Regions from separate parts of the Shinella sp. WSC3-e genome, predicted to be linked through region 2. Evidence: riboswitches for the same ligand, from Rfam matches in the RefSeq annotation. Region 2 holds a riboswitch; each other region holds the start of a gene.

Region 1 (4,010 bases), 1.3 Mb from region 2:
GACTTCGAGGTTGCGGACCAGCTCGTCGACATGGTCGCGCTTGGAGATCAGACACGGCACGACGACGAGCGTGCGCGCATCCTCGGGAATGCCGTCCTTGAACTCGTAGCCGACAAGGCGGGACGGCGTGACGAAGAAGGTGACGAGCGTGTTGAAGAGGCCCGTCGCGCCCTCGGAGGCCGGCAGCGCGAAGAGCACCAGCATGATCAGCCAGGCGCCATCCGGGATATCGAGCTGATCGAGGAAATAATAGACCGCGATCATCGCCAGAAGCGTCAGGATGATGTTGGGCCCGGCAATGGCGAACCAGTCGAGCTTGCGGCCGAAGCGCACGATGCGCTGGACGATCGACGGCCGGTAGCCGATGCGCTTTTCCAGCAGCTTGCGCTTCTTGCCGACGAGGAAAGCGGCGACATTGGCCTCGTAGTCGAGATCCTCGACATGCGCCGCGGCGTCTTCCGCCGTCATCGCCAGCGCCGTCTCGGTCACCTCCAGCTCGGACTTGCCGGAGCGGCGGGCGAAACGCTCGATCGTGTTGCGGTACTTGTTGCGCGAGCCGAAATCGAGGTCGCTGTAGTCGGACCCCTGGCGGAGCGCCTCGTCGAGGCGGCTGACGCTCTCGAACCAGACGGGCCATTCCGTGTCGTCCACCGCGCGAAGGCTCTTGATGAGCGAACTCATCGTGACATTGCCGGAGGAAAGCCGGTTGTTCTCCGCGACGATCAGCTCCTCGAGGTCGCTGCCGCGGCTCTCGATCTTGCGCTCCAGCCACTGGATCACCGCGCCGGAGGCCTGCAGGCCGTCACGCAGGCGATAGAGCAGTTGGATGACGAAGGTGTTGTCCTCGATGAAGCTTTCCAGCGTCTGGAGATGCGCGATGGACTTTTCCGGATCGTTGAGGCGGATCAGCTCGTCGGCCACCTCATTGGCCTTGAAGCGCATCTTGCGCGAGCGCTCGACGCGGCTGGAAATGCGGCGCAGGTTCTCCAGCAGCACGAAGCGGATGAAGGAGGGCAGCGCCCAGAGTTCCCCGATCTTCAGCGCGTCGATCTTCTGGAAGCCCTGCACGAAGGCGGTGAGGCCCTCATGCGAGACGCCGCTATGGGTATGCGCGACATAGAGCCAGGCGAGCGCCAGCGTGCGCGGCATCACCTGCCCTTCGATCTCGATGGTCGGAAGCTGGCGATAGAAGCGGCGCGGGAAGTCGCGGCGGACCTCCTGGATCGCCTCTTCGACGACATAGTAGTTGTCGAGCAGCCATTCGGCCGCCGGGGTGATCTGGGCACCCGCCTCGACATCCTTGGCCGTGGCGCGATAGACGCGGAAGATTTCCTTCTCGTTTTCCTTGTGCCGGGCGCGGAATTCGAAGGGCTGGAAGCCGGGAAGCGGCGCGCTCTTGTCGCGCGCCAGGGCCTCGCCGCAATCGGCCAGCTCCTCCAGCGTCAGATAGGTGGCGCGGATCGAATCGTTATAGTCGATCTGCTTGGCGTCAGCGTCGCGCGAGGAGGCTTGCGGCGTATTGTGAAGGGGCATGTTTCTGATTCTGGATCCGGCCATGTTGAACCATCCGGCAACGGCCTTTGTGCCGAACGGTTTTTTGCGGGCAGGCTTCATCTCGGTGCCGCGATCAGCCATGGGACCAAACGGCGCCCGGACGACGCGGCTGGGGTGGACATGGCTCAAGCGACACGCTGGTTGGCATCCTGGCCGCGTGGTGCATGAAAACGGCATTTTTTAGCCGTAAGGACAGAGACTTGCAACATGTCAACAGGACCGGATGGCGCAGCATTGACCCTCATCTGCGGTTTTGGTGAATCGCGCGCTCCGCGTATCGGGCGAAGGGGCGCATAGGACGGGCTGATGCCAAATGCGCGAGACCGACAAAAGTTCCGGGTGCCCGTGCCGGGCTGTGCATGAGCGATCCCGCCATTGACTTGCAGCCCCGCCCAAGCCAGTCTGCCGGCGTCAGGGTCTTCCGAGTCGATTGGGCTCGGAGGCTAAGAGGGAAGCCGGTGCGATGCTCCGAAAGGAGCGCCAAGACCGGCGCTGCCCCCGCAACTGTGAACGGCGAGCTGCTGTCGCTCCAGGCCACTGGTGGATGTCACCGGGAAGGCGAGACAGACGCGATGACCCGCAAGCCAGGAGACCTGCCCTGACAGTCGTAACGTCCATGGGCGGGGTGTCCCAGTGGTGCGCTTGCTTGTCGCCCCGCGGCGACGTTCCAGCAGCGTGCGTCCGGTCATCCCCCAATTTTCCGATTGGGGAAGAAAATGCTTGCCATCACCAATGACGGTCCTGCCGGCACCGGAAAGCCGGAATCCATCTTCATCTCCTGGCTGCTCTGGCAGCCGCGCGGCGCCGACCTCGCCGTCGAGGCGCTGAAGGAGGTGCAGAAACTTTCGCGCTACGAAAACGTCGATCCGGATATCGCCCGCCTGAAGGCGCTTTTCGCCTCGCTGGCCGGGTCGGATCGGCTGATGCACTGATCACGGCCGCATAAAGACATATTGACATAAAGATATCTTTATGTGATCTCCGATGCAGGATTATTGCACCGGAGGGCTTTGCCATGGCCAAATCGCACCTGGACACCCTGTTCGGCCCCGAACTGCCGCCGCGCGACGGACGCGAGATCCTCGCCGCCCTCAAGGCCGCCGCGCGCGAGCGCATCCTCGTGCTCGACGGCGCCATGGGCACGGAAATCCAGACGCTCAAGCTGGTGGAGGAGGATTTCCGCGGCGACCGCTTCGGCGACTGCGCGTGCCACCAGCAGGGCAACAACGATCTCCTGACGCTGACCCAGCCGGCGGCGATCGAGGACATCCACTACCGCTATGCGCTCGCCGGCGCGGATATCCTCGAGACCAACACCTTCTCCTCCACGACCATCGCCCAGGCCGACTACGGCATGGAGGACATGGTCTACGAGCTCAACCGCGACGGCGCGCGTCTTGCCCGCCGCGCCGGCCTCAGGGCCGCCGAGAAGGACGGCCGCCGCCGGTTCGTCGCCGGCGCGCTCGGCCCGACGAACCGTACCGCCTCCATCTCGCCGGACGTCAACAATCCCGGCTACCGCGCCGTCACCTTCGACGATCTGCGCATCGCCTATGCCGACCAGGTGCGCGGCCTCATCGACGGCGGCGCCGACATCATCCTCATCGAGACGATCTTCGACACACTGAACGCCAAGGCGGCGATCTTCGCCACCCGCGCGGTCTTCGAGGAAAGGGGCATCGAACTGCCCGTCATGATCTCGGGCACGATCACCGACCTTTCCGGCCGCACACTCTCCGGCCAGACGCCCGAGGCCTTCTGGAACTCGGTGCGCCACGCCGAGCCCTTCTCCATCGGCCTCAACTGCGCGCTCGGCGCCAATGCCATGCGCGCCCATCTCGCGGAGATCTCGTCCGTCGCCCAGACCTTCGTCTGCGCCTATCCCAATGCCGGCCTGCCGAACGCCTTCGGCAAATATGACGAGACGCCGGAGGAAATGGCCGCGCAGATCGAGGGCTTCATGCGCGATGGCCTCGTCAACATCGTCGGCGGCTGCTGCGGCTCGACGCCGGACCATATCCGTGCCATCGCCGCGGCCGCCGCGCGCCACGCGCCACGCGAAATCCCCGACATCCCGCGCCACATGCGCCTCTCGGGCCTCGAACCCTTCACGCTGACCGAGGCCATCCCCTTCGTGAATGTCGGCGAGCGCACCAACGTCACCGGCTCGGCGAAGTTCCGCAAGCTGATCACGGCGGGCGACTATGCCGCGGCGCTCGATGTCGCCCGCGACCAGGTGGCGAACGGCGCGCAGGTCATCGACATCAACATGGACGAGGGCCTGATCGATTCCACGAGGGCGATGGTGGAATATCTCAACCTCATCGCCGCCGAGCCCGACATCGCGCGCGTTCCGGTGATGATCGATTCGTCGAAATGGGAGGTGATCGAGGCGGGCCTGAAATGCGTGCAGGGCAAGCCGCTGGTCAATTCCATCTCGCTGAAGGAGGGCGAAG
Region 2 (4,010 bases):
GGCATCAGGATCCGCATCCAGATTTTTCCGGGTTTCATCCCGAGTGCCTGGGCGGCCTCGGCCTGCCCTCTGTCGAGGGAGTTGAAGCCTGCGCGGAAGATTTCCGTGAGATAGGCGGACTCGTTGAAACCAAGGCCGAGGATCGCGGCCATGGCAGGCGTGAGGATGTACTTCGTCTCGACACTGACGATCTCTGGCCCGAACGGAATTGCAAGGCTGAGATTGGGGAAGAGAACGGCAAAGAGGCCCCAGAATAGCAGCTGGGTGTAGATCGGTGTGCCCCGGAAGAACCACACCCAACCATAGGCGATGCCGCGAAGAACAGGGTTCTCGCTGTCTCGCATGACAACGAGCAGGCCAGCGACAACGATCGCTACGGTCATGGCAACAACCGTCAGCAGAAGTGTCCATCCCACGCCCCGAATGACCTGCGGCGAAAAAAGGTACGTCAGGTACACATCCCAATGGAAGTTGGGATTGACCGAAACCGCCTGGCCGATCTGCAGGGCGAGAATGGCAAGGACCGCGACCGCGAGCCAGCGGCCGGGATGACGGCGCGGAACCACGATGTTTCGCGTGATCGCTGGCTTCTCTACGGCGACCGGCTTGAAGCCGGTCGCAATGTTTTCAACATCGGAAGCCATGAGCTCAGATCTTGACTTCAGGGTTCACGAGCGCCTTGTCGACGATAACGGAGCCGACGCCCCAGGTGTCGAGCAGGGCCTTGTAGGTGCCGTCTGCAATCAGGGAATTGATGGTGTCTGCGATGAGTTGCGTCAGTTCCATGTCTGCCTTTGCAACGGCGATCCCGTTCGGACCGTGCTTGCTCAGCGCGCCGCCGGCCGGCTTGAGAGTTTCAAAGGCTCCGCTCGACTGTTTGGCAGCATAACCGATGCCGGCCTCACCAGAGACCGTGGCGTCCGCGCCGCCCGCAGCGACGCGGGTCAGCGCTTCAGGCTGCTTGGAGAATGGCAAAATCTCGATTTCGGCTTTGCCAGCCTGCTTGCAAAGATCATTTTCGGCGATGACTGCCTTTTCGTGGTAGCTGCCGGACTGGATGGCAATCTTGCGGCCGCAAATATCGGCTGGGTCGAACTTAGTCGGGTTGCCGGCCTTGACGGCCCACATGCTGCCCGTGTCGGCATAACTGACGAAATTGACCGCTTTCATACGCTCGTTCGTGATCGAAAAGGCAGAAACGCCGATGTCGAACTTGGTTCCGAGAGCGGGCAGAATGGCCTCGAAGGCCGAGGTCTGAAAGTCGATCTTGACGCCGAGCTTCTTGCCGATCGCGTTGGCAATGTCGACGTCGATGCCTTCCGGCGTCTGTCCATCCTTCTCGCTCAGGAATTCCCAGGGTGCATAGGCGGTGTCCGACCCTATGGTCAGGACGCCGGCCGCCTTGATTTTTTCGGGCAAACGGGAGGCCAAGACCTCCTCGACCTTGATCGCCGAGGCGTCGAAACTCTGAGCAAAGCTTTGACCGCTCAAGGCAGTCAAAGCGAAGGCGGTGACAATTGAAACATGAGTCAGGATCTTGATCATTTTTGTTCCCCATCTTGTTTGCGGCGGACCGGGTGACGCTTGGGAGGACCGACGTCTCCCTCGTCCGACACGCGCACTATGGGATGAGCGCAGTCGGCCGTCCAATAATAAGATCGGCCCACTCTATTCCAACAGGTTATTGGGTGACGCGCCGAAATCAGGCCGTTGACTTGCGCTGACTGTTGGCTACGGTGTCGTCGATGGTTCCTGACATGCCAAGCGACGTCAGGTGAAAAGGGAACACGGTGAGGACTACCCATCAGGGGCCGAGACCGTGACTGCCCCCGCAACTGTGAGCGGCGAGCAACCTCCAAAGACCACTGGTGAACCTCGTTCGGAGGCGCTGGGAAGGTGGAGGACGCGACGACCCGCAAGTCAGGAGACCTGCCATCACGAATGAAACCGAACCGGGCGGGGAGTCCGGTCAGGAGCAGTGATGGCGAAAGCATCTTCCCGGCCGGTGGCGACACCTGCCTATTCCGTGGTTCAATCCGCGCCGCATCAGATCCTTGTTTGCAAAGGCTGCAAACGGACGGAGCGTTACCGCCGGCCCGGCGGAACCATGATCGCGAACCTGCGCGCGTCCATTGCCGAAACGAGCCTCTCCGACCAGTTCGAGGTTACGGGAACCGCCTGCATGGGCGGCTGTGACCAGCCGTGCTCGGTCGCCGTTCGTGCTCCCGAAAAGGCGAGTTGGCTCTTCTTCAACCTCGATCCAATCGAGGACGTGGCCGACATCGTGCGCTTTGCGCAGCTCTATGCTCAGCTTGACGACGGCTGGTGCCGCTCCGTCGATCGACCCGGCAAGCTCGCAAGCAACATCCTGGCGCGCCTGCCGGCGATGATCTATCGCCCGGTGCGTTCCACGTCATGACCCACGCAGCAACCAGCACCTGCTATCGAAGGACCCCACGATGGAACGTGTTGCCCCGACGACTGCCACCGCTATGTCAGAGCATTGGAATGCTCGGGCATGGAAGTTTGACGCCGCGGCGTCCCATCGGCGCGACGCCTCGTCATGGCGGGCAGTGTTCGAAGCCGCACTCGGCAGCAGGCCTCAGGACGTCGTCGATCTAGGGTGCGGGACCGGAGCGTGCGCGCTCCTCGCGGCGAGCCTTGGCCATCGTGTCACGGCCGTCGATGGCTCTCTCGAAATGCTTTCTCATGGAAGAACCGCTGCTGCCGAGGCCGGCCTTGAGATCGACTTCATCCACTCGACCATGGACGAAGCGAAGCTTCCGGCGTCAAGTGCCGATGCCGTCGCGATACGCAATGTCCTGTGGACGCTCGAAAACCCGCCGGCCGCACTGACCCTGGCGCGCGAAATCCTCCGGCCAGGCGGCAAACTTCTGCTGTCGGATGGGCTTTGGTATCGCCAACGCGTCAACAACAGTCGCGAAATCTTCGGGACAAACCTGCCCTTCTATAACGGTCTGACCGAGACCGATGCGCGTGCGCTGATCGCTGGCGCCGGCTTCCGCTCCGTTGAAAGCTGGCGCCACCTGATGCCCGGCGACCCTTACGGCTCCGTTTATGACGATCCGGATACCCCGATCACCTTCTTCGTTCTCACCGCAATCGCTCCGGAGTGATTTTCATGTCTCGCAATCTTTGGTTTTCCGCTTTCGTAACGGCGATGCTCGTCTCCCCCTTTTCCGTCTTTGCGCAGGAGGAGCTTCGCGTCGTGGAGCCGTTCCAGCTGCAACGGCTCGATACCCAGACCGGGGGGTTCCAGCTTCGCGCCAACAGCGTCACGGAGACGCTGGTACAGACGAATCCGGAGGCGGCGGTGCTGCCGGCGCTGGCCGAGCGCTGGGAGACATCGGCCGATGGCCTGAAATGGACTTTCTTCCTGCGCCCCAACGTCACCTTCCACGACGGAACCGCGATGACGCCGGAGGCCGTCGCGGCATCCTTCAAGGCGCTCCTTCCGACCGGCAACCTTATCAAGAACGCCAAGGTCAAGGATGTCAGCGCCGGTGACGGGACCGTGACATTCACGCTTGAGCAACCGTTCGCGCCATTCCTTGCCTACCTCCTGGACCCCGCCGTTCCGGTTCTTGCGCCCTCGTCGTTCGCTTCAAGCGGAGAACTCACGGCTATCGTGGCGACAGGACCGTACAGAATCGAAAAAGCGGAACTCCCGCAGGGCCTCGATCTGGTTCGGCATGACAGCTATTGGGGTGACGTCGCGAAAATCGAGCGTGTCCGCGTGGATGGCATACCGAACCCTGAGACCCGCGTGAACATCGCGCTGGCAGGTGAAGGCGATCTGGTGCTGGAAATCCCGACGACGGCCGTCTCGCGTATCGACCGCTCCGGAGAGACGCACATCGTCCGTGCACCGGTGCCCCGGGTCGTCATGATGCTGGTCAATGTCAAAAAACCGCAGTTCGCCGATGTCGAGATTCGCCGCGCGCTCAGCTTTGCCGTCGACAGACAAGCAATCGCCCGGACGATCATGG
Region 3 (4,010 bases), 1.4 Mb from region 2:
CGGTTCAAGGCCGTCAACGACCGGTACGGCCATGCGGCGGGCGATGCGGTGCTGCAGACCGTCGCCCGGCGCTTTTCCGAGCGTATCGGCACGCTCGGCTCGGTGGCGCGCCTCGGTGGCGACGAGTTTTCCGTGCTGCTCACCGGCGCCTTCAGCCGGGAGGCGCTCCTCGATCTCGCCGAGAGCCTCGTGCGGGATGCGCAGACGCCGATCGCGCATGACGGGCAGCTTCTGGCAATCGGCGGCAGCGCCGGCATCGCCCAGTTCCCCGACCATGGCGGCAGCCTGCATGACGTGATGGTGATGGCGGATGCCGCGCTCTATGCGGCCAAGAATGGCGGGCGCAACCGCGCCGTCCATGCGGGCGATATGGGCCGCGACGCGGTTGCCGAGGCCGGCACGGCGCGCGCGGCTTGAGGCCGCTTGTGCTGAAGCTCCCTAGCGCCTTGTTTCCACAGGTTTTCTGGTCAGGGGTCTCTCACATCGCGGCTGACCTTCGGCAAAGGCAATCGGGCCAGCTCGCTTCGGCCTCCAGAAATGAGTTGAGAAACAGTTGGATAGAGGCTTTGCTTGCTGAAGTGAGTCAGGTGCCTGTCGGCTTCTTGCGGTTCGCCGGGAAGCGTCGGCCGGTTTGCGAGGGAGGCATGGCATGAGCGAGGGTGCGCGGCTGGACGGCAAGATCGCCGTCGTCACGGGAGGAACGCAGGGACTGGGCGCGACGATCGCCCGGCTCTTTGCCGAGCGGGGCGCGGCGGGCCTCGTCATCTGCGGACGCAATGCCGCCAAGGGCGAGGCGAAGGCGAAGGAGATCTCCGGCGCGACGGGCGTGGCGACGCTCTATGTGAAGGCCGATCTCGGCGCGGTCGAGGATGCGCGCGCGGTCATTGCCGCCTGCGACGAGGCTTTCGGCCGCGTGGATGCGCTGGTCAATGCCGCGGCCATCACCGACCGCGGCACGATCCTCGATACGAGCCCCGAGCTCTTCGACCGCATGTTCGCGGTCAATGTGCGTGCGCCGTTCTTCCTGATGCAGGAGGCAATCAAGGTGATGCGGCGCGAGAAGACCGAGGGCACCATCGTCAATATCGGCTCGATGTCGGCCAAGGCCGGCCAGCCCTTCATTTCCGCCTATTGCGCCTCCAAGGGCGCGCTGGAGACGCTGACCAAGAACACGGCCTATGCCGTGCTGCGCAACCGCATCCGTGTCAACGGCCTCAATATCGGCTGGATGGCCTCGGAGGGCGAGGACCGCATCCAGCGCGAATTCCACGGCGCGGCCGACGACTGGCTGGCCAAGGCCGAGGCAAGCCAGCCCTTCGGGCGGCTCGTCGATCCGGCCGAGGTGGCGCGGGCCTGCGCCTATCTCTCCTCGCCGGAATCCGGCCTGATGACCGGCTCGGTGATCTGCTTCGACCAGTCGGTCTGGGGCGCCTATGACGGCTCGCCCCATCCGGAGGCACCGCTCTGAGGCGCAGACGCGGCGACATGTGGCGCGGACGGGCTTGATCGCGCCCGCGCGTCGTGCGCATATCCTTCGCGTCAGGTGCCCGCTCCGGCGGGAGAATCGGGAATCCGGTGCGGGCGGAAAGCCTAGGTCCGGAACGTGCCCAACGCTGTGACGGGGATGGTCTGCGCCATGAAAGCTTGAATCGATTCAAGCTTTTGCCACTGGTTGTTCAACCGGGAAGGCAGGCGTCGGCCGCGTGACCCGAAGTCAGAAGACCGGCCTGGCACGATAGACCGAACCGCGCGGACGGCGGCAGGTCGTGACGCATTGTTGGGGAGATGACGATGCGAAGCGAACCCTTGGACCCTCTGGTCCGGGCGGGCGCCTTTTCCCGCGAGGAAAGGCAGGCCGTCTACCGTGCCATCGAAACGCGCCGCGACGTGCGCGACCAGTTCCTGCCCGATCCGCTGCCGGACGATCTCGTCGGCCGCCTGCTGCAGGCCGCCCACAACGCCCCGTCCGTCGGCTTCATGCAGCCGTGGAACTTCCTGCTGGTGCGTGGCGCTGAGACACGGCTGGCGGTGCATGCGGCCTTCCTGAAGGCCAATGGCGAGGCGGCGGCGATGTTCGAAAGGGAGCGGCAGGCGCAGTATCGCGCGCTGAAGCTCGAGGGCATCCTGAAGGCGCCGCTGTCGATCTGCGTCACCTGCGATCCGACTCGCGGCGGCGCGGTGGTGCTCGGCCGCACGCACAATCCGCGCATGGATGTTTATTCCACGGTCTGCGCCGTGCAGAACCTGTGGCTGGCGGCGCGGGCGGAAGGCGTGGGCGTCGGCTGGGTCAGCATCTTCCACGACAGCGACATCCGTTCGATCCTCGGCATCCCCGAGCATGTGGAGATCGTTGCCTGGCTCTGCGTCGGCTTCGTCGACCGGCTCTATGGCGAGCCGGAACTGGCGGTGAAGGGATGGCGGCAGCGCCTGCCGCTGGAAGAGCTGGTATTCGAGGAGCGCTGGCCGGGGGAGGGCGTCAGTTGACGCCGGCATCCACCGGGCGGCCGAGGTCGATGGCGGATTCGTTGGCCGGCAGGAAGACCGGGCCGACCGTGCGCACCTTGCTGTTCGCCGGGTCGTAGTCGCGTTCCTCGACCTTCGCCGGCACCTTGACCGGGGTTTCCACCTTCTTGGGCAGGGTGCGGATGGTGGTGATCGAGCCGGTCTCCGCCTCGTCTCCCGCGCCGGCGCGGGCCGTCTCGCCCTCGCCCTTCAGCGCTTTCTCGCGCTTGATCATCTCCTGGTAATAGGCAGAAAGATTGCAGCCGCAGGTGCCGGGCTTGGAGAGGTCGCGCGTGCGGTAGGAGAAGGCGTTCGGCATCTCGTAATAGGGCCGGCCGGTGACGGTGGAGGTCATCTGCTCGGTTTCCTGGCCGCTGGTCATCGACTGGTAGAACAATTCCGTCTCGGTCTGCGGGCACATCATCGCGCAGACCTTCTGGTCACGCCGGAAGTCGAGCGGCGTCGCGCCGGAGGAGATCGGGAAGAAACCGCCGTCGCAGGTGCGCACGCAGACGGTGCGCAGGTTGCCATGGCCGTTGCTGCCGCCTTGCGTGCGCAGTTGCAGGCGCTCGCTGCCTTCCGGTGCGGTGCCGAGCGGCAGGGTGCGCCTGTCGTCGAGCGTGCGCAGCGTTTCCGTCGCCGCGACCGGCATGACCCTTGCCTCGTCGCCGCAGCCATTGCTTTCCAGGAGGGCGGTGAGGCGGTTGCGCTTGCCCTGCGAGGACGTGCCGCCGGCAAATTCGCGGCGCTTCTTGTCGAGGATTTCGAGGTTGCGCACCATCTTGCCGATGACCGTCGCGAGCGTGCCGCAGGCCTCGGCATTCGCGCCGCCGATGACGATGATGCTGCCGCTCGAGCAGCCGAGACGGCGCTGGTCGCTCCTGGCCTTGCGCAGCTGGATGTTCTGGCGGGCGATGGCGCCGGCATATTTGCGGGCGCTTGCGGTGTCGACCACCACCTTGGGCAGGTTGGCAAGCTCCGCCTGAAGCCGCTCGCACACGCCCGCCGCCGCCGTGCCGCCCGAAAAGGCGAGCGTCAGCCCGGTCGCAATGGCAAGGAGGAGGCGGACAGACCCTTTCAAATCATCGATCCCGTGAATGTGGATGGGCCGCGATCGGCCGCACGTACGGCCCTATCATAGGCCGTGGCGGGGGAAGCGCAACGCGCTCCCGGATTTGTGATTAACGCCGGTCATAAAATATGAGTTGCGTATTCATCTTTTTGGCCGTGCCCCGCAATTGATCTCCCCTGGGCCTTGGTGTAGCACTCTCGTCAAACTCAACAGCCGGTCTGCGCCCTTGCCGCGCAACCGCCCCTGGCGGAAACCGGCCCTTGCAGGCAGGTCATCATGCGCATTTCGTCCATCTTGCTCAGCCCCTGGTACGCGCTCCAGCTCGCGTCCGGCGCAAAATCCTTCGCGGACAATCCCATCATCGGCAGCAAATGGCTGAACCGGAGGGGCCTGCACGAAAAGCGCGTCTCGCTCGCCATGCGCATGGCCGCCTGGC

The links. Region 2 has a riboswitch for cobalamin ahead of AABF56_RS01860 (DUF1636 domain-containing protein). Riboswitches for the same ligand answer to the same signal wherever they lie in the genome.
Region 1: another riboswitch for cobalamin. It lies ahead of AABF56_RS18505 (hypothetical protein); the one in region 2 lies ahead of AABF56_RS01860 (DUF1636 domain-containing protein).
Region 3: another riboswitch for cobalamin. It lies ahead of bluB (5,6-dimethylbenzimidazole synthase); the one in region 2 lies ahead of AABF56_RS01860 (DUF1636 domain-containing protein).

Annotation. Positions count from the first base shown of each region.
Region 1 is NZ_OZ000530.1:3,765,664-3,769,673, forward strand. Features, by position in the region: gene AABF56_RS18495 (GH36-type glycosyl hydrolase domain-containing protein) at 1-1,533, opposite strand, end outside; gene AABF56_RS18500 (hypothetical protein) at 1,532-1,738, shown strand; cobalamin riboswitch at 1,952-2,169, shown strand; gene AABF56_RS18505 (hypothetical protein) at 2,271-2,486, shown strand; gene metH (methionine synthase) at 2,570-4,010, shown strand, end outside.
Region 2 is NZ_OZ000530.1:368,692-372,701, reverse strand. Features, by position in the region: gene AABF56_RS01870 (amino acid ABC transporter permease) at 1-644, opposite strand, end outside; gene AABF56_RS01865 (ABC transporter substrate-binding protein) at 649-1,545, opposite strand; cobalamin riboswitch at 1,730-1,951, shown strand; gene AABF56_RS01860 (DUF1636 domain-containing protein) at 1,982-2,419, shown strand; gene AABF56_RS01855 (class I SAM-dependent methyltransferase) at 2,460-3,137, shown strand; gene AABF56_RS01850 (ABC transporter substrate-binding protein) at 3,143-4,010, shown strand, end outside.
Region 3 is NZ_OZ000530.1:1,732,848-1,736,857, reverse strand. Features, by position in the region: gene AABF56_RS08780 (sensor domain-containing diguanylate cyclase) at 1-417, shown strand, start outside; gene AABF56_RS08775 (SDR family oxidoreductase) at 650-1,468, shown strand; cobalamin riboswitch at 1,525-1,745, shown strand; gene bluB (5,6-dimethylbenzimidazole synthase) at 1,792-2,484, shown strand; gene AABF56_RS08765 (DUF2865 domain-containing protein) at 2,477-3,583, opposite strand; gene AABF56_RS08760 (phytanoyl-CoA dioxygenase family protein) at 3,851-4,010, shown strand, end outside.